Regions from separate parts of the Neorhizobium sp. LMR1-1-1.1 genome, predicted to be linked through region 2. Evidence: predicted binding sites of a transcription regulator. Region 2 holds the regulator's gene; the other holds the start of a gene.
The links. The regulator PhoB, encoded in region 2, activates phosphate uptake and scavenging genes when phosphate is short. The targets are predictions, from matches to a motif close to TGTCATNNANCTGTCAT.
Positions count from the first base shown of each region.

Region 1: the regulator PhoB is predicted to act here: its motif matches at 3,783-3,799, upstream of MRBLMR1_RS05055 (BtaA family protein).

Region 1 covers NZ_JBEGHE010000001.1:1,071,260-1,080,560, forward strand. The annotation lists gene MRBLMR1_RS05040 (lytic murein transglycosylase) at 1-753, opposite strand, end outside; gene MRBLMR1_RS05045 (glycoside hydrolase family 25 protein) at 917-1,699, opposite strand; gene MRBLMR1_RS05050 (class I SAM-dependent methyltransferase) at 1,831-2,448, opposite strand; gene MRBLMR1_RS05055 (BtaA family protein) at 2,484-3,734, opposite strand; gene MRBLMR1_RS05060 (serine hydrolase domain-containing protein) at 3,900-5,240, shown strand; gene MRBLMR1_RS05065 (transglycosylase SLT domain-containing protein) at 5,244-6,194, opposite strand; gene MRBLMR1_RS05070 (LysE family translocator) at 6,355-6,990, opposite strand; gene MRBLMR1_RS05075 (pyrophosphate--fructose-6-phosphate 1-phosphotransferase) at 7,031-8,242, opposite strand; gene MRBLMR1_RS05080 (J domain-containing protein) at 8,598-9,301, shown strand, end outside.
Region 2 covers NZ_JBEGHE010000025.1:404,227-413,527, reverse strand. The annotation lists gene argF (ornithine carbamoyltransferase) at 1-166, opposite strand, end outside; gene MRBLMR1_RS15180 (aspartate aminotransferase family protein) at 217-1,413, opposite strand; gene MRBLMR1_RS15175 (GcrA family cell cycle regulator) at 1,818-2,357, shown strand; gene MRBLMR1_RS15170 (PACE efflux transporter) at 2,557-2,991, shown strand; gene phoB (phosphate regulon transcriptional regulator PhoB) at 3,063-3,746, opposite strand; gene phoU (phosphate signaling complex protein PhoU) at 3,776-4,489, opposite strand; gene pstB (phosphate ABC transporter ATP-binding protein PstB) at 4,537-5,352, opposite strand; gene pstA (phosphate ABC transporter permease PstA) at 5,365-6,681, opposite strand; gene pstC (phosphate ABC transporter permease subunit PstC) at 6,678-8,162, opposite strand; gene MRBLMR1_RS15140 (substrate-binding domain-containing protein) at 8,327-9,301, opposite strand, start outside.

The sequences.
Region 1 (9,301 bases), on a different contig from region 2:
CAACGTTACTTCCTGGATCCAGGGCTCGCCCTTCTTCCATCCCATACTCTGGATGAATTTCGCGGCCGTCAGAACCGCATCCGGTGCGCTGCCCTTAACGTCGATATGGCCGCTGTTGTCGCCATCGACGCCTTGAGCGATGATGTCTTCCGGCAGCATCTGGACCTGGCCGATTTCGCCGGCCCATGCACCGGTATTGGTCGACGGGTTGAGGTCGCCGTGCTGCACCATCTCGATCAGGGCGATCAGCTGCGGGCGGAAGAGTTCCGGGCGGCGGCAGTCATGGGAGAGCGTGACGAGCGCGTTGCGGGTGTTGAAATCGCCCTGGACGGCGCCGAAGTCGGTTTCCATCGCCCAGAAGGCGGTGATCACGCCTGCGGGCACGCCGAACTCGTTTTCCGCACGAGAGAAAACATCGGCGAGCTGCTTGAGTTTCTGGCGGCCGATATCGAGGCGAGCCTGGCTGACCGTGCGCTGAGAAAACTCAAGAAAAGTCTGACGGAAAACGCCCTGAGCGCGGTCACGGCTCAGAACCTTCTGGTCGATCTGCGCGCCAGCGAGGGCTTCGTCCACCGCCGAGGCCGGAATGCCCTTGGAGATTGCTTCCTGCTTCACGCCCGCGAGAAACGCGGTCAGGTCGCCACCGCAGGCAGGGGCGGGTGACGTGGAAGACGTCTGGGCGAATGCGGGGACGGTCAGCCCTCCGGCAATAAGGGCTGCAAGAACAAAGCTACGGCTGTCGAGAAATGACATAGGGCGATCCTGGCGATCTGTGGCGTGTACGGGGATGATCAATGTAGAAATATGTGCCGCACGTACCCGTGAGCGCGGCGGCAGCCGGCTATTTAGCGCAGTCGCATTCACATTGCCAGTGATAGGTATGGAGACAGCGCTACGATCTCACCGGGACTGACAGTCAGTCGTTTGCAGCGGCGACCCAGGTGTTCCAGTTTCTTGCGCTGCCGGAAAAGACGTTGATGTCCGTTTCACCCCTTATGCCCGGTACGACGCCGGTAGCGGTATATTGCCAGAAGGCCCATTTGCGACCGGTATAGATTTCGCCTGGATGCGCTGCCACCGAGCGGACCCAGAAGTGATAGTCGTTGAATGCGCCGACGAGGTTGTCGCGGTGGAAATCGACCGATGTGTAGATGATCGGCTTGCGGCCATAATGGGCTTCGATACGGGCCATGAAGCGCCGCATCACGTCACGCACCGTTGCTGCATCCGGCCTCAGCTTGCAGGTCGGTGAGGCGGGGTTCCATTCCATGTCCAGAACCGGCGGAAGCATGTTGGCTTCCTTTGGTACATTGGCAATGAACCAGTCGGCCTGATCTTCCGGTGTCGAACAGAAATAGTAGAAATGATAGGCGGAATGCGGGATGCCGGCGCGTGCAGCACCTTGCCAATGGGTTCTGAACGCCGGATCGATGCGGTCCTTGCCTTCGGTTCCCTTGATGAAGACGAAGGCGACGTCGGATTTCCTGACTGTCTGCCAGTCGATGTCCGTGCCGTTCCATTTCGACAGGTCGATGCCGTGGACTTCGTGCCGACCGGGGTGATCGCGGCCGAAATTCTGCGGGTCATTGTCCTTGAACTTCGTGCCGCTGATCGAGGCCGTGTCCATGAGGTCGCTGGTGGACGTGCAGGAACTGGCCAGCACGGCGGTCAGAAGAAGGGCGAGAAGCGTGCGCGGCATAAGGAATCCGGTCTGTGCTGCAGCTAAGCCGCTATCGGCCGGAATCAGGCCGCGCGGCATTCGAGCGTTCCGTTTACCATAGTGCCGCCGGGATTGCGTAAGGCGAAATGATCGGCCGGATAACGAGTGCGTCAGCCTCGCTTGCGGATCACTGCGTGCCAGGCGTAACCGCGCCCGATATCCTCGAAAGTCATGGCGGCATTGGCTGCGTCGAGCCTGGCCTGAAGGACTTCGTGAAGATTGGCCCGCGGGGTGACGTGAAAGCGGCGCAGCCAGGTTTGAAGCATGCCGCGGAACCAGCCGGGCAGGCGCTCCTGCTGGCCGAAATCGACGATGTGCAGCGAGCCTTTCGGATTGAGGGCAGCCAGTGCCGTGGTGATTGCCTCCTCCCAGGCCGGGATCATCGAGACGGCGTAGGAAATCATGATGCGGTCGAAGCCGCTGACACCGAAGTCCTGCGGGCGGAAGGTCGTGGCGTCGGCGACGATCAGGGTAGGTTGCTGTGCGTCGCCGGCCAGATTGGCGCGTGCGGTTTGCAGCATCTCGGCGGATATGTCGAGGCCATAGAGCTTCGCCGTCGGGTAATGGCGGCGGGTCAGGACCAGATTGCGGCCGGTGCCGCAGCCGACTTCCAGAATGCTTGTCCCGTCGGTCGCGTTCAGGCCTGCAATCGTTCTGTCCCGGCCGAAAAGGTAATATTTCCGCGTGAGGTCGTAGATGTGCCGCTGGTAGCGGTACATGCGGTCCATGTGGGCGGCGTGAGCTTCCGTCGTTGCGCCGGCGCTCACTGGCCGGCCTTCACGTAAATGTGGAAGCCGCCATAGATGGCGGAGCGGTCCTGCAGGTTCAGTTCGGCGGAGCGTTCGCCAAGATAGGTCCATTCCTGCCTAAGCGTATCGGAGATGCGGCCTTCGATGACGCTCTTTTCGGCGGCAGTGCGGAAGATGACCCGGGCGCCAGGAGCTGCGGTGCGGTTGATTTCGCTCCAGAGCGCATTCAGCTGATCGTCGGTCATCCAGTCCTGGGCGTCGAGCAGCACGAAGCGATCGACCGAGCCGGCCGGCTTGCGCGCCAGAAGGACGGTGACGCTCTCATGGTGGACCGTGACGCGATCGGTATTCTGCCGGATCGCCTTGTAATTTTCCGCACGCAGATAATCGGGCAGGCTGCCTTCTTCCGGGCGCGGATAACGGCGTGCGAAGGCCTGCCAGGCGAAATAATTGTCATTCATCGGGAAGTGGCAGGCGAGCTTTTCAAGCCGCTCGCGCAAGACCGGTGCAATCGAGCCATTCGGTGCGAGGCTCGCGAGCTCGTCATATTGCTGGGGCGGGATGCCGAGGCCGAAGAGCGAGCTTTTGCGGCTGGTAATGAAGCGGATCAGCGGGCGGTCGAAGAGCGGAGCAATGTTGGCGTCGAAGAACTGGCGCTGTTCGCGCAGCGAGCGTGCCTCGGCAAATTCCTTCAGATCGACGCCATGGAGACGGGCGATTACGTGGCCAATGGCGATGAAGCGGCCAAGCAGGCCAGTGCGATAGATGTTTCTGTTGAACACCTCGACGCGCCGACGACCGGTCAGTGAGCGCTTCTGCCAGTAGGCTCGCGTCTGTTCGTCCAGGTTGCGGCCGATATGGGCATCAAACGCCGAACTGTTGGACTTCAGGCCGTCCATTCCGAGGTAACGAACAACGTCGGCATGCGCCGGCAGATGTTTGAAGGCTGCAAGCTTCAGTCGGTTGAGAGCGATGTGGTGACGATTGAGATCGACAACGTCGATGCTCTTCGGCGAGCGGGACAGATAAGCCAGCATGTTGCAGCCGCCAGAGCCGATGGTGACGATCGAATGCCCTTCCGACAGTTCCATCGCGTCCATGTCGACCGCCGGGTCCTCCCAGATCTGGGGATATACGAGGCCGGAGAAGAGCAGGCCGAACAGGCGCTCGGAAAGGCCGTGCGGCGACAGGGCCTTGTGCTGGAGGAGGGCGTCCTTGAGCTTGCGGTTGCGCTGCAAGCCACGTTCTTCGACGATATCTGCCATGACCAAATCCTGCCTCATCATGAGTTTCGAGGCGTTTAGCCGCTTCGTGCAACAGCTTCGTGACGCGCATTGTGACTTGCTTCATCGTGAACGCGTTCCGCAACAATGAGCCTTCCCCTCGGTCACGGATTTTGCTTGCATGCCGCAGACAGAATGGAGGCGCTGGTGCTGAAGGTAATTTTTCGTCGTCTTGCGGTGTTCCTGCTCATCGTGGCGATCGGCATCGGTCTGTGGATCTATTTCATTCCGCCCAATCTGCTGCGCGTGGGCAGCGGCTATGCGGCGAAGATCGTATGCTCCAACGTCTTCATTGCGGGGCGTGATCCCGATGTGATTCTGGAGCAGGATGTTCAAGCGCCGGGCCATCCGCTCTTGCGGTTGATGGGCATTGCAGTCGACCGTGACGGTAAACGCGTCAATGCTGCCCTGCTGGGATCGATTGCGCCGAGCGAGGCAGTTTACCGCGAGGGAACGGGATGCACCGTCGGGCCGGTTGGAAGTGTTCAGTCGGCGGCCAATGCCACTAGGCCAGTTCCAGAGAGTGATCCCGAGGCGCTGTGGCCTGAAGGGGATAAAGCCGATTCGGAAGAAACGCTTGTCTCAATATTTTCAGACGCTGCTTTAACCGGACCAGGCATGCGGGCGGTGGTGATCGTCAGTCATGGCAAAATCGTTGCCGAAGCCTATGGTGAAGGTTTTTCGAAAGATATGCCGCTTCTCGGTTGGTCGATGACTAAGACCGTAAATGCCGCGATCATCGGGCGACTGATGAAGGAAGGGCGCTTGTCGCTCGACGAGAAGAACCTGTTTACGGAGTGGAGGGATGATCGGCGCGCATTGATCCGTATTTCCGATCTCATGGGCATGGAGAGCGGACTGGCTTTCAACGAGAATTACGGGACGGTGGCCGATGTAACGCGCATGCTGTTTCTTGAGCCGGATATGGCGCGTTTCGTCGAAAGTATAACGCTCGAGGACGAGATCGGCTCGCGCTTCACCTATTCGTCCGGGACGTCCGTGCTGCTTTCCAGGATCTGGATGAATCGCATCGGTAATCGTGATGAGGCGCTCGCCTATCCCTCGCGGGCGATCTTCGAGCCGTTGGGCATGACGTCGGCAATCATGGAAACCGATGCGGCGGGCACGTTTGTCGGCAGTTCGTACATGTATGCGACTGCCCGCGATTGGGCACGGTTCGGGCTGTTTCTGGCGCGCGACGGTGTGTGGGAGGGGGCGCGCCTGTTGCCGGAAGGCTTCGTGGCGCAGATGCATGAGGCCAATAGAAGTTCGGGCGGCCGCTATTCGAAAATGCAAACGTGGCTGCCGAAGCCCGGGGCCGGTCTGCCATCGGATGCATTCGTCATCAGCGGGCATGACGGGCAAAATGTCTTTGTCATTCCGTCACTGGATCTGGTGATCGTGAAGTTGGGCCTGACGCCGAGATCGCAGGGCTACGATGCGAGTGTGCTGGCATCGGAAGTGGTGAAACGGATAAACGCCGATTAGCCGTTATTTCTGCAGGACGTGGAGCATGTCCTTGCGCTTGGCATCGTAATAATAGCCGCGCGCATAAAGCCGGATTGCGTTGTCGTTCTGGTTATCGGCGACAAGCCAAGCGCCGCGGAGATATTTGATCGCGTATTTCAAGTTGGTTTCGGCGTCGAGAAGGCCTTCTGGTGGTCCCTCGTAACCCATCGATTTGGCCGTCGAATACTTGATCTGCATGAGGCCCCAATAACCGTTCTTGTGATAAGCCTTGGGGTCATATTTGCTTTCGCGGTGCACGACGCGGTGCACCAGCGATTCCGGCACACCATACAGGCCGGCATAACGGTGGATAAGCTTTTTCAAGTTCGAAGGGGCGTCCGTCGCGGTTTCCGGCATCGGCTCGCCGGGAGCCGGGGGGAACTCCATCCGGTTGTCGATCGCCGAAACTGCGGCGACTGCTTTCGGCTGCGATGCGTAAGCAAGCGTAGTCGTCGGCACCTGCGGGCGCGGGATCGGAATGACCGATTGCAGCGCGACCATGTCCGGCGTCAGTTCTGGTTCGTCAAGCGCGATGGCCTGAGCTGCTGCCGGTTGGATCTGTCCCGACTGGACTGCCGGAGCGAGCGGAGGGGAAACAAGGCGGGCACCCTTGGCGGTGCTGTGCGCTACTGGCTGAGCAGAGGCGACGACGACAGGCATCGATGCGGCAGTCGAGCTCGTTTGCATGGCAACGAACGGCGCCATGGTCGGAGATGACATGGCTGCGGTCTGAACGTTGGCTGCGTCCGACACAGTCGGTACGGGAACCGGGAGGCGGCTTGTCTTGACGAGCGTAACTGTGCTGTCAGGACCTCCTTCTGCGATCGCCGAAGATGCATCGGCAGTCTGCTGAACGGATTGGTCCTGCGTCTCGTTCGACGCCACGTTGTTGCTGTGGTCAACGCTGGAACATGCAGCCAATGCGGAAGACATGGCAATAACCACGGCTGCCTTACGGCCCACAAATCGCATCATTGCCATCGGGTCGCTTTCATTAAAAATCGTTGCCCAGAACGTTAACAAGACCAGTGAAACTCGACCTCAATTAACTCATTCGAAAGAGATCGACAAGCCACCAGCCGGTCGCAGATGATCATGCGGCGATGCGCCGATATCCGGCAGTGACCGCACGACGGGCTATGAAACGTGTTCCGGGCTTGTAGGGAACCTTGCTGCGGGCCTTGGAAACGCGGCGTTTCCGAGTGAAACTGGCGGGAAGTGTGGCATGGGCAAGCGCCCCTATCATCGCCGAAACAGCCAGTGCAGAAATCATGTTTATACACTGTTCCTGTGGCGCGCGCGCGGGATCAAAAAACTGGACGGCAATTGCTGCCGTGAGCGCAAAGTAACGCGTGCTCCTGAACGTTGTCAGAACGAAATAACCGAATATGCGCATGGGACGCGTTTCGGGAAGGTTGTCGTTGTCGGCGGTCCCATAGCGGAGCCGAGGATCCTGGTAGGCGTAGAGGACATGCAGCATCAGGTAGGACAGCCCTATCCATGAAAGAGCGCCGATTGCTGCTGGCCAAAGGAAAGTGATCAGAAAAACGCCGGCGACGACCAGAACGCCTCCAAGAACAAAGGATAGAACGAAGGCCGGGATCGTCACGAATGCGCTTGTTCTTCCCCATGAAGCGGAGAACGCTGCAGTGAGCGATGCAATGGGATGCGGCATAAGAAGGATAGCAACCGTCGTTGCCGCAAAAGCGAGCCATGTTTCTATGGTCATCATCACCCTCCCGGATGCCACAGCATCCGTCATTTTTCCATCAGGCGGGCTCGAAAGACTGCCCAATGGACTCCATTACATCGCCGAACCATCTTGCCGTCATATCAAAAGGTTTACCACCCTTGATGCGCGGAAATTCGATCGTTCTAAGCTTCCCATTCTGGTCTTCGTCATGTCCGGTCACGCCGGAGACCCGGTTTAATGCACTTTCAACAGCGAGATCGACCATTCCCTGGATCAGTCGAAGATCATCGCCGTTTGCAGCTGCAGACCTGGCGAAATAGCCGGACTTCTGCACCAATGATCGTTCCGCATCGATCCGGGCCGCAAACTGCTTCTGGAACCAGCCTCCGACATTGATCGTATCCAGTTTGACGTGACCGAACGCATCACGGGCAACATTTTCGCCGGCAGCCTCGCGTTCGGCAACGATTGCGTCCAAACAGGCGCCCTCGGAAACAAAGACCGTCGCAAAGCCGCGCTTGTCCATGACTTCCCTCAAACGAGCCGCTTCCTTTTGCGCATCAAAGGCCATTTCGGGAAGATATACGCCGTCGATGCCCTTCATTTCCTCATTCATGAGGAAGCCTTCGACATAGTTGTTGGAACTGCTTTTCTGGATATAGGCGCGTGCCGTTGCCGCGGTAAGCCAACCGCAATGGCGACCCATGACCTCATGGATGATGAGGGTACGCGGCGCCGCCGTCTGTTCATTCGAAACATTGTCGAAAAATGCTGCGCCAACTTCCGCTGCTGTCCAGGCGCCCAGCGACTGGCGAATGGGAACGATATCATTGTCGACCGTCTTCGGCAGGCCAACTACGGTGAGGTCGTAACCGTTTGCGGCTAGATATGCTGCGAGATCGGCAGCTACGGTGTTGGTATCATCGCCGCCAATAGTGTGAAGCACGGTGATGCCATCTTCGGCAAGCTGCTCTGCTGCAACTGCCAGAGGGTTCTGGCCTTCTTTGATCAGGCCCCGCTTCACGCAGTCTGCGGCATTTGTCAGTTTGACGCGGCTGTTGCCGATCGGCGAGCCGCCATAACGGTGGAGCAGATGCGCATTCTCTCGCATCTCCGCTGTGATTTCGATTCGGTCCGAGAGAAGAACCCCTTGGTATCCGGAGCGATAGGCGATCAGTTCAGCATCCGGAGCGACATCGGTGTAACGTTGAATGAGGCCTCCCACAGCCGATGATAGGCAGGGAGCAAGACCGCCTGCCGTCAACATTGCTACTTTCTCTCTGGCCATGGTTCCTCCGTCGCGTGTAAACGCTTCCCCTGCATTTCTCCGGCGGTATGGATGCGATAGAGGGCAGACGGTGTAAAGTGCATTTCTTCGCCTATTCCGTCGCGCGCCTTGTTTTTCGGTGGGTAATAATTCCGTGTTTTCAAACGGATGCGTCGATAAAGCTGCGCTGCATCACATATGGCGGAGGTTGGTGCGCAGCGGATGGCTTTGAAGGGGGGGCTGATTTCAGATGCCATGAAAGCAGTCGGCCTGACCTCCGAGCCAGCTCATTGTTCGAATAACATGAACATAGTTTAATCTGGTGGTGAACGCCCGATCCGTTGCATTTTTTGGTGTTATCTGGTCATTTAGGCGGATGATATTCGATTTTTCCTGTCTGCAGATTTCCTCCTTGTGGGAGCGGCTTATCGGTGCGATCGGCGATGCCGCCGGTAGCGCGCTGGGGCGCGTGGTGGAGGCTATCCGCACGCTTTTCGAGGGGGATCCCGAGACCCGCCGGCAGGTTTCCTTCTCCGTTGCCATCATCGCGCTGTCCGCGAAGATGGCCAAAGCGGATGGAATCGTCACCGAAGCGGAAGTGAAGGCGTTCCAGCAAATCTTCGATTTTCCGGATGAAGAAGCCCGCAACGTCGCGCGTTTATACAATCTCGCGCGTCAGGACGTGGCCGGTTATGAGGCCTATGCGTCCAAGCTCTCAAACCTTTGCAGTTCGGGAGCTGCCGAGAACTGCCCGATGCTCGAGAGTGTCGTGGATGGGCTTTTCCATATCGCCAAGGCGGATGGCCTGGTGCATGAGAAGGAGCTTCTGTTCCTCGGCCGTATTGCGGAAATCTTCCGGATAGATGACGAACATTTCCGCCGAATCATGGCGCGGCACGTGCATCTCGATGGTCGGGATCCGTATCTGGTGCTCGGCGTTTCCCCCGAGGATGATTTCGCTGCGATCCGCAAGCAATACCGCCTTCTTGTCTCCGAACATCATCCGGACCGTTTGATTGCGCGGGGCGTGCCTGCCACGCTTCACGCTGCCGCAAACGAGCGGATGGCTGCGCTGAACGC
Region 2 (9,301 bases):
GGGTCGACGGCTTCTCGAAAATCATGGCCAGCATCTTGCCGGCCAGCGGCTTGTCAGCTGTGCCAGCCTTGGTTGCCTGCTTTCGCACCTTTGCATCATCGAGGATGGAGCGCAGGTCACCCGCCGACACAGCGGAAAGATCGAGAAAATGCTTGGGAGATGCCATTACCTTGTTCCCTAACGGAGGGAACCGGAAGGCGCCCTCTCTACGTATTCTTAAGCGGATTTCTTCAGCTGTTCAGCCGACAGCGTTTCGGCAGCACGCTCGATACGGCGAAGACCTTCGCGCGCTTCCTCGGCGGTGACGACAAGCGGAGGCAGAATGCGGACGACGTTATCGCCTGCCATGACGGCCAGCATATGCTGATCGCGCATTCCGGAGATCAGGTCGCCGGCCGGCACCTTTGCCTTGATACCGAGCAACAGGCCCTCGCCGCGAATATCCTCGATCACGGTCGGGAAACGATCCTTGAGCGCTGCAAGGCCCTGACGGAAGACGAGTGCAACATCGCGAACGTTTTCCAGGAAACCGTCGGCGAGCACGATATCAAGCACCGCATTGCCACAGGCCATAGCTAGCGGGTTGCCGCCATAGGTGGTGCCGTGGATGCCGGGCTTCATGCCGGATGCGGCTTCTGCCGTTGCAAGGCATGCGCCGAACGGGAAGCCGCCGCCAATACCCTTGGCGATCGCCATGATGTCCGGGGTGATGCCGGCCCATTCATGGGCAAAGAGCTTGCCGGTACGGCCGACGCCGGTCTGAACTTCGTCGAGGATCAAAAGAAGACCCTTTTCGTCGCAGATGCGGCGCAGCTCGCGCATGAATTCCTTCGGAACCGGACGCACACCGCCCTCGCCCTGGATCGGCTCGATCAACAGAGCGCCGGTGTTCTCGTTGATCGCAGCGTTCAGCGCATCGAGATCACCGAAGGGCACCTGATCAAAACCCTGAGCCTTGGGGCCGAAGCCTTCCATATATTTTTCCTGGCCGCCGGCTGCGATCGTTGCGATCGTCCGGCCGTGGAAGGCACCTTCAAAGGTGATGATATGGAACTTTTCCGGGTGCCCCTTGGAATAGTGATAACGGCGGGCCGTCTTGATTGCGCATTCCAGCGCTTCCGCACCCGAATTGGTGAAGAAGGCCTTGTCCGCAAAGGTTGCGTCGACCAGACGGCGCGCCAAGCGCTCCTGCTCCGGGATTTCATAAAGATTGGACAGATGCCAGACCTTCTCGGCCTGCGATTTCAGCGCTTCGACCAGATGCGGATTGGCATGGCCGCAGGACGTGACAGCGACACCCGCACCGAAGTCGAGATATCGCTCGCCGCTTTCCGTCACAAGCCAAACGCCTTCGCCACGCTCAAAGCGCAGCGGGGCCCGGGCAAAGGTGTCGAAAAGCGCAGATTCAGCCATGGCGGCTCACTCCTAATGCATCCGATTGCGGATATTCAAAAAATCAAAATGCCGCCCTCGGGGCGGCCGCGGCACTATCGCCACTCATCCATGTGATGTCAACAAAACTCACGGAAATCTGGGGTTTCAAGGCATTTTGCTGCAAGGACGCAACCCTGCCGACAGCTGTGACAAAAATGACTCTCCCGGAAAGCAAGTTGGGGAAAACCGGGAAATCGATTCGTGGCGATTCCGGGGACTCTTGTCACGGAGTCTGCGGACCTCTAGGTTAAAGATCAATTACTAGACTGCATGCGGCGGAACTAGTCACCAAAAGCATAGATATAGTGCCTGTTGCGAGATGTATCGCGCGACATTGGTGAGGGATTCTGCATGCCACCAACGTTCAAAGGCGGAGAACGGGCATGAACTGGACGGACGAGCGCGTTGAAAAACTGAAAAGGTTGTGGTCGGAAGGCTTGAGCGCCAGCCAGATCGCCGCACAACTTGGAGGCGTAAGCCGCAATGCCGTGATCGGCAAGGTCCATCGCCTCAACCTGCCGGGCCGCGCAAAGGCGGGCGGCACAATCGCGACGAACCGTACGGCAAAGCGCCCAGCAGCAACTACTTCCCGTCCCCAGCAGACATTCGCCACCCGTCCGGCAGCACGCCCGGTCGCCCGTCCGGTCGGCGCAACCGCGCTCAAGGAAGAGGTCGAGTTCGAGGCTTCGCAGGAACTGGTCTACCGTCCCGCTTCCAACGTTGTCCTGCCGATTTCCCGCAAGCTGGCGCTGACCGAATTGACCGAACGCACCTGCAAGTGGCCCGTCGGCGATCCGCTGACGGACGATTTCCACTTCTGTGGCTGTGAGTCCCCGGATAATTCGCCTTACTGCACCTACCATGCGAAGCTCGCCTACCAGCCGGTCAACGAGCGCCGCCGTCCGAGCGCTGCACGGGCGTAAAGTTCGGCACCATAAACAACGATCAAGCGGGCTTCGGCCCGCTTTTTTGTTTGCCGTGCTGCGGGTTCTGCAAGGCAGCCTTGCCCGCCTGCGCCTTGCCTCCTGCGCCACAAACACCTATCTGAAAAGGCGTGAGGACGACCTCCCCCAGAATGGGCATTGATGCCGGGACGACCCGGATAACCCAATGGGGTATAAAATGCGCACGACACGCGACCGTATTCGTCACGCAATCAGCTTCGAAATCATCGGGCTTGCGATTTTCACACCGCTCGCCTCTTTCGTCTTCGGCATACCGGTCGAACATATCGGTGTCGTCGGGATCGTTTCGGCAACGCTGGCGACCGGCTGGAACTATCTCTACAATCTCGGCTTCGACCACCTGATGCAGACGTATCGCGGCGGTACGCAGAAAACCATGGCGCTGCGCGTTGCACATGCCGTGCTGTTCGAACTCGGACTGCTGATCGTGCTCATGCCGTTCATCGCTTGGTATCTGGGCGTGAGCCTGATGCAAGCTCTGGTGATGGATATCTCGTTCGCCCTGTTCTACCTAGTCTATGCGTTCTTCTTCAATCTGGCCTACGACCGGATCTTTCCGCTGCCTGAGTGGCAGGAAGAAGGCAAGGCCTGAAATGCTTCAGCCCGAGGCGGATGACCGCACTCGGGCTTAGAAACCTGCATTCCAGATCTTAATCCTGCAGATCAGGATTCCATCGAATAGCCGGCACCGCGAACGGTGCGGATGACATCCTGCATGTTGGAGAAGTTCAGCGCCTTGCGCAGGCGGCCGACATGCACGTCGACGGTGCGTTCGTCGACATAGATATCGTGGCCCCAGACGCCATCGAGAAGCTGGGAGCGCGAGAAGACGCGGCCGGGCGAGACCATGAGGAATTCCAGGAGACGGAATTCGGTCGGGCCAAGGCGCACTTCACGGCTCTTGCGGTGAACGCGATGGGTCTCGCGATCCAGTTCGATATCACCGCATTTCAGGACGCTGGAGAGAACCTCCGGCTTGGCACGGCGAAGCATCGCCTTGACGCGCGCCATCAGTTCCGGCGTAGAGAAGGGCTTGACGACATAGTCGTCGGCACCGGTCGCCAGACCGCGAACACGTTCGCTTTCCTCGCCGCGCGCTGTCAGCATGATGATCGGCAGGCGCTCAGTCTCTGGCCGCATGCGCAGGCGCCGGCACAATTCGATGCCGGAAACGCCGGGCAGCATCCAGTCGAGAACCAGAAGATCCGGAGCACGCTCCTGAAGCCTGATTTCGGCCTCATCACCTCTCAGAATGGTTTCGACCTCGTAGCCTTCGGCTTCGAGATTATAACGGAGGAGGACGCTGAGCGCCTCCTCGTCTTCCACGACCGCAATTCTCGGCTGCATACTAGATACACTCCATCAGACAGGCAAAATCAGTCAGCAATCGCGCCGACGGTGTTCGCCGTATCGTCCTTGGGACGCTCGCCTTCCGGCACAGCACCCGTCGTCATGTAGTAGATGGTTTCCGCGATGTTGGTCGCGTGGTCACCGATACGCTCGATGTTCTTGGCGCAGAACAGAAGATGCGTGCAGGTGGTGATGTTGCGCGGATCTTCCATCATGTAGGTCAAGAGTTCGCGGAAGAGCGATGTGTACATGGCGTCGATTTCTTCATCGCGCAGGCGGATCGCTTCGGCCTTTTCGGCAGAACGGCTGGCATAGACGTCCAGCACTTCCTTCAATTGAACGGCAGCGAGATCGGAGAGGTGTTCCAGACCGCGGGCGAGTTTGCGGGGAACGCCATGGCCCTGAACCGCAATGACGCGCTTGGCGGTGTTCTTGCCGAGATCGCCGACGCGTTCCAGGTCGGCTGCGATGCGCAGCGTCCCGATGATTTCGCGCAGGTCGGCAGCCATCGGCTGACGCTTGGCGATGGTGACGATCGCCTTGTCCTGGATCTCGCGCTCGGCGTGATCCAGGATCACGTCGTCGGAGATAACTTTCTGGGCCAGGGCAGAGTCACCATTGACCAGAGCGCGCACGGCATCGCCGCACATCTGTTCTGCAAGGCCACCCATTTCCGAGATGCGGCGGCGCAGATACTTCAGTTCTTCGTCGTAGGCCGACAGGATATGACTTGATACCATCTCTTTGTCCTCAAAATCCGTAGCAGCGGGCAACAGGCAACGGCCAATCAGCCGAAGCGGCCCATGATGTAATCCTGGGTGCGCTGGTCATCCGGATTGGTGAACATCTTGTCCGTGTCATTCTCTTCGACCAGCTGGCCGAGGTGGAACATGGCGGTACGCTGGGATACGCGGGCGGCCTGCTGCATCGAGTGGGTGACGATAACGATCGTATAGTTGGCGCGCAGTTCGTGGATCAGTTCCTCGACCTTTGCGGTGGCGATCGGGTCGAGCGCCGAGCAGGGTTCGTCCATCAAGATGACTTCCGGCGAAACTGCAACCGCACGGGCGATGCAGAGACGCTGCTGCTGACCACCGGACAGGCCGGTGCCGCCTTCATGCAGGCGATCCTTGACTTCCGCCCAGAGGCCGGCGCGCTGAAGGCTTGCCTCGACGATCTGGTCCATATCCGCCTTGTTGCGGGCAAGACCGTGGATGCGCGGGCCATAGGCGATGTTTTCGTAGATCGACTTGGGGAACGGGTTCGGCTTCTGGAACACCATGCCGACGCGGGCGCGAAGTTCCACGACGTCGATTTCCTTGTCGTAGATATCATCTTCATCAAGGGTGATCTTGCCGGTGACGCGGCAGCCCTCGATCGTGTCGTTCATGCGGTTGAGCGTGCGCAGGAAGGTCGACTTGCCGCAACCCGAGGGGCCGATCAGCGCCGTCACCGTGTTTTCGCGGACATTCAGGTTCACGTCGAAAAGCGCGCGCTTCTCGCCGTAATAGACTGATACGTCCTTGCCAATCATCTTGTACGCGACTTCATTCATCTTCTTGTCCAGCGCCTTCTCAACTGCTGCTTCTGACAACATATTCATTGTGTCGATCTCCTACCAACGGCGTTCGAAGCGCCGACGCAACAGAATTGCACCAACATTCATGACCACGAGGAACAGGAGCAGGATAATGATCGCTCCCGAAGTTCTTTCGACGAAGGCGCGTTCCGCCTCGTTTGCCCACATGTAGATCTGCACCGGCAGTGCTGTCGACGGATCCATCGGCGTCGTCGGATAGTTGGCGACGAAGGCGACCATGCCGATCAGGAGCAGCGGTGCGGTTTCGCCGAGAGCATGCGCCAGACCGATGATCGTACCGGTCAGGATGCCCGGCATGGCAAGCGGCAGGACGTGATGGAAGATGGTCTGCATCTTCGAGGCGCCGAGGCCGAGAGCCGCCGCGCGGATCGAGGGCGGAACCGCCTTCAATGCAGCGCGGGTGGCGATGATGATCGTCGGAAGCGTCATCAGCGTCAGGACCAGGCCGCCGACCAGCGAAGCCGAGCGCGGCAGGCCCATGAAGTTGATGAAGACCGCCAGACCCAAGAGACCATAAACGATGGAGGGGACGGCCGCGAGGTTGTTGATGTTCACCTCGATCAGGTCGGTGAACTTGTTCTTCGGCGCGAATTCCTCAAGATAGATCGAGGCGGCAACGCCGATCGGCAGCGCCAGGACGAGCACGATCAGCATCATGTAGAAGGAGCCGATCAAGGCCACGCCGACGCCGGCAGCTTCCGGACGGCTGGAATTGCCGTTAACGAAAATGCCGGTGTTGAAGTGCTTTCCGAGGGCGCCGGATTCCGCAAGCTGGTTCATCCAGCCGACCTGCTGGTCGGAAACCTTACGGTTGTTTTCCGACACGGAGAGATCGATCTGGCCCTTGAATGCGCTGTCGATATCGCCGGCGGCAAGCAGCGAGACCGTCTGGGTCGTGCCGATGATCTGTGGGTTGGCGACAACCATGTCACGCAGCTGGCCACGAACGCCGTCCGAGATCATCTGGTTGACGGCGCGCAGACCCGAACGATCGGTTTCAGCAACACCGAGCACCTTGGCGACGGCATTACGGGCGATGAGCGGGTAATTGGCCGTCACCAGCTTCTGCGGATCGGTGGCGCGCTCGTTATCCTTGTCGATGATCTGTTCGGAGAATTCGACCGGAACGGTGATCATCGTCTGCTGGAAGGCGGTGTATCCCTTGGAAACAACCGACCACAGAAGCAGCGCGAGAAACAGAAGCCCGAAGGACAGGGCGGCGATGCCATAGGCGCGGAAGCGACGTTCTGCAGCGTAGCGGCGCTTGATGCCGATATCGCGACGGGCGGGCTTCGCCAGGACGCCGGCGGGGGAAGAAACCACGTCGGTCATTCGTACTGCTCCCGGTATTTGCGCACGATGAAGAGCGCGTAGATATTGAGGCAAAGCGTGATCACGAAGAGCGTGATACCCAGTGCGAAGGCGACGAGCGTCTGCGGCGAGGTGAATTCAAGGTCGCCCGTCAGCTGGCTGACGATCTTGACGGTCACCGTCGTCATCGGCTCGAATGGATTGAGCTGCATGCGGGCCGCCACACCGGCAGCGAGAACCACGATCATGGTTTCACCGATGGCACGAGAGGCGGTCATCAGGAGAGCGCCGACAACACCCGGCAGAGCAGCCGGCATGACGACCTTCTTGATGGTTTCCGATTTGGTTGCGCCGAGACCGAGCGAACCGTCACGAAGGGCACGGGGCACTGCGGTGATGATGTCGTCCGACAGCGAGGAGACGTAAGGGATCAGCATGATGCCCATTACGAAACCGGCTGTCAGAACGCTCTGAGCCTGGATGAAGTTGGCGAAATCACCGGTGGCGATGCCGTTGATGCTGGACGAAAGATCCCGCAGGAACGGACCGACCGTGGTCAGCGCGAAGAAGCCATAGACGATGGTCGGGATACCGGCGAGAACTTCGAGCAGCGGCTTGGCGATCGAACGAAGCTTCGGTGAGGCATATTCCGACATGTAGATTGCCGAGAACAGGCCGACCGGTACGGCAACGAGCATTGCGACGAAGCCGATATAAAGCGTGCCGAGCAACAGCGGGATCAGACCGAACTGGCCCTCAGAGGCGCTCGCACCGGCTGCAGCGAAACGCGGATCCCAGACGGTGCCGAAGAAGAACTCCCAGGCAGGAACGCGGCCGAAGAAGTGGCCGGCTTCCGTCAGCATCGACATGACGATACCGATCGTCGTGATGATCGCGATCGACGAAGCGACGACAAGCGCGCCAAGGATGACACGTTCGACCCTGTTGCGGGCGCGGAAGCGATGCGAGATGCGGGTATAGGAAAGACCTGCGCCAATCAGCGCAACGATCAGCACAACAGCCGTCATGACACGGTTGCTGATCTTGTTCATCGCATTGAGGTCGCCGGCGGATTCGACCATGTACGGTTCCGGATCACCGGCAAGCGCAACGCCCTTGGCGCCGAGCGCGCTTCGAAGTTCGGCAGGGTTGCTGCCGACCCTGTCGATCTCGTCCAGCGTCAGGATATCCATGCCGCGGGCAAGCGAGTTGACCATGCCGAAAGCGAGACCCTGCTCAGCTTCTGACCTGGCCTTCACATCCTCGGGGAAACCGCCGCGAATGGTGGAATTGATGTAGAGCGGGCTGGCAATCAGCCAGGCAGCCAGAACGATCGCGGCCGGCAGGACGGCGCAGATCGCGACGAACGAGCCATAATAGCCGGGACGAGAATGGAGTTTGGAGGACAGTCCGCCAGCGATCGCCAGCGCATGTCGGGTCCCAACGACATAACAGACGATCGCAATGATCGCCAAAATCAACAAGATCAGTGGTGTGCTCATCAGAATCCCCCGGCCTACCGCCATCGGCGGCAGCCACTACCGCACAATTCCCATCACCGGAACCGAATTGGTCGCAAATACCCAGTTAAAAGGTCGCCCTGCGAAGGCGCCGGCCGAATGCCGGATAAGAGACCGGCGCCGCCGAAGCGGCGCCGGATCAAGCATTACATGGTCTTGCCGGCTTCGAAGTCCTTGCGGACCTGTTCGCGCTGATCGTCCGGAGCGGCAACCAGGCCGTATTCGGCGAGCGGGCCTTCCGGGCCAACCATGTCGTCAGAGATGAAGAACTCTACGTATTCCTTCAGGCCCGGGATAACGCCCAGGTGAGCCTTCTTGACGTAGAAGTACAGCGGACGGGAAACCGGGTACTTGCCGGAGGAGATCGTCTCGGTCGAAGCGACGACGTCCGAAACAGTTGCAACCTTCAGCTTGTCCTTGTTGTTTTCGTAGAAAGCCAGGCCGAAAACGCCGAGGCCGGTCTTGTTGGCAGCGATACGAGCGAGCGTTTCGGTGTAGTCGCCGTCGATGTCGACAGCAACGCCGTCCTTACGGACTGCAACGCACTTGGCAGCAGCCTGCTTGGCATCGGTGATGGCAGCCTTGATGACGTCGGTGGCGCCGGCTTCCTTGCAGCCTTCAGCCATGATCTTCTCTTCGAAGACTTCGCGGGTGCCGTGCTTGGAGCCCGGGATATAGGCAGCGATCGGGCCCTTCGGCAGAGTAGCGTTGATGTCCGACCAGTTCTTGTAGGGGTTGGCGACGAGCTTGCCGTCAACAACAACTTCAGCGGCGAGAGCCTTGTAGAGATCCTTCGGCTCGATCTTCATGTCACCGTTCGAGCTATCAGCGGCAAATACGATGCCGTCGTAACCGATGCGGATTTCCTGAACGTCGGTAACGCCAGCTGCCTTGCAGGCTTCGGCTTCGCTCTTGTTGATCTTGCGCGAAGCATTGGCAACGTCGATCGTGCCTTCACCAACGCCCGAGCAGAAAGCCTTCAGACCGCCGCCGGTGCCGCCGGATTCAACAACCGGAGCCTTGAAGTTCGGGAAGGTTTCCGCGAAAGTTTCAGCAACGATCTTTGCGTACGGCAGAACGGTGGAGGAGCCGGCAACCTGGACCTGGTCGCGCGCAGCGGC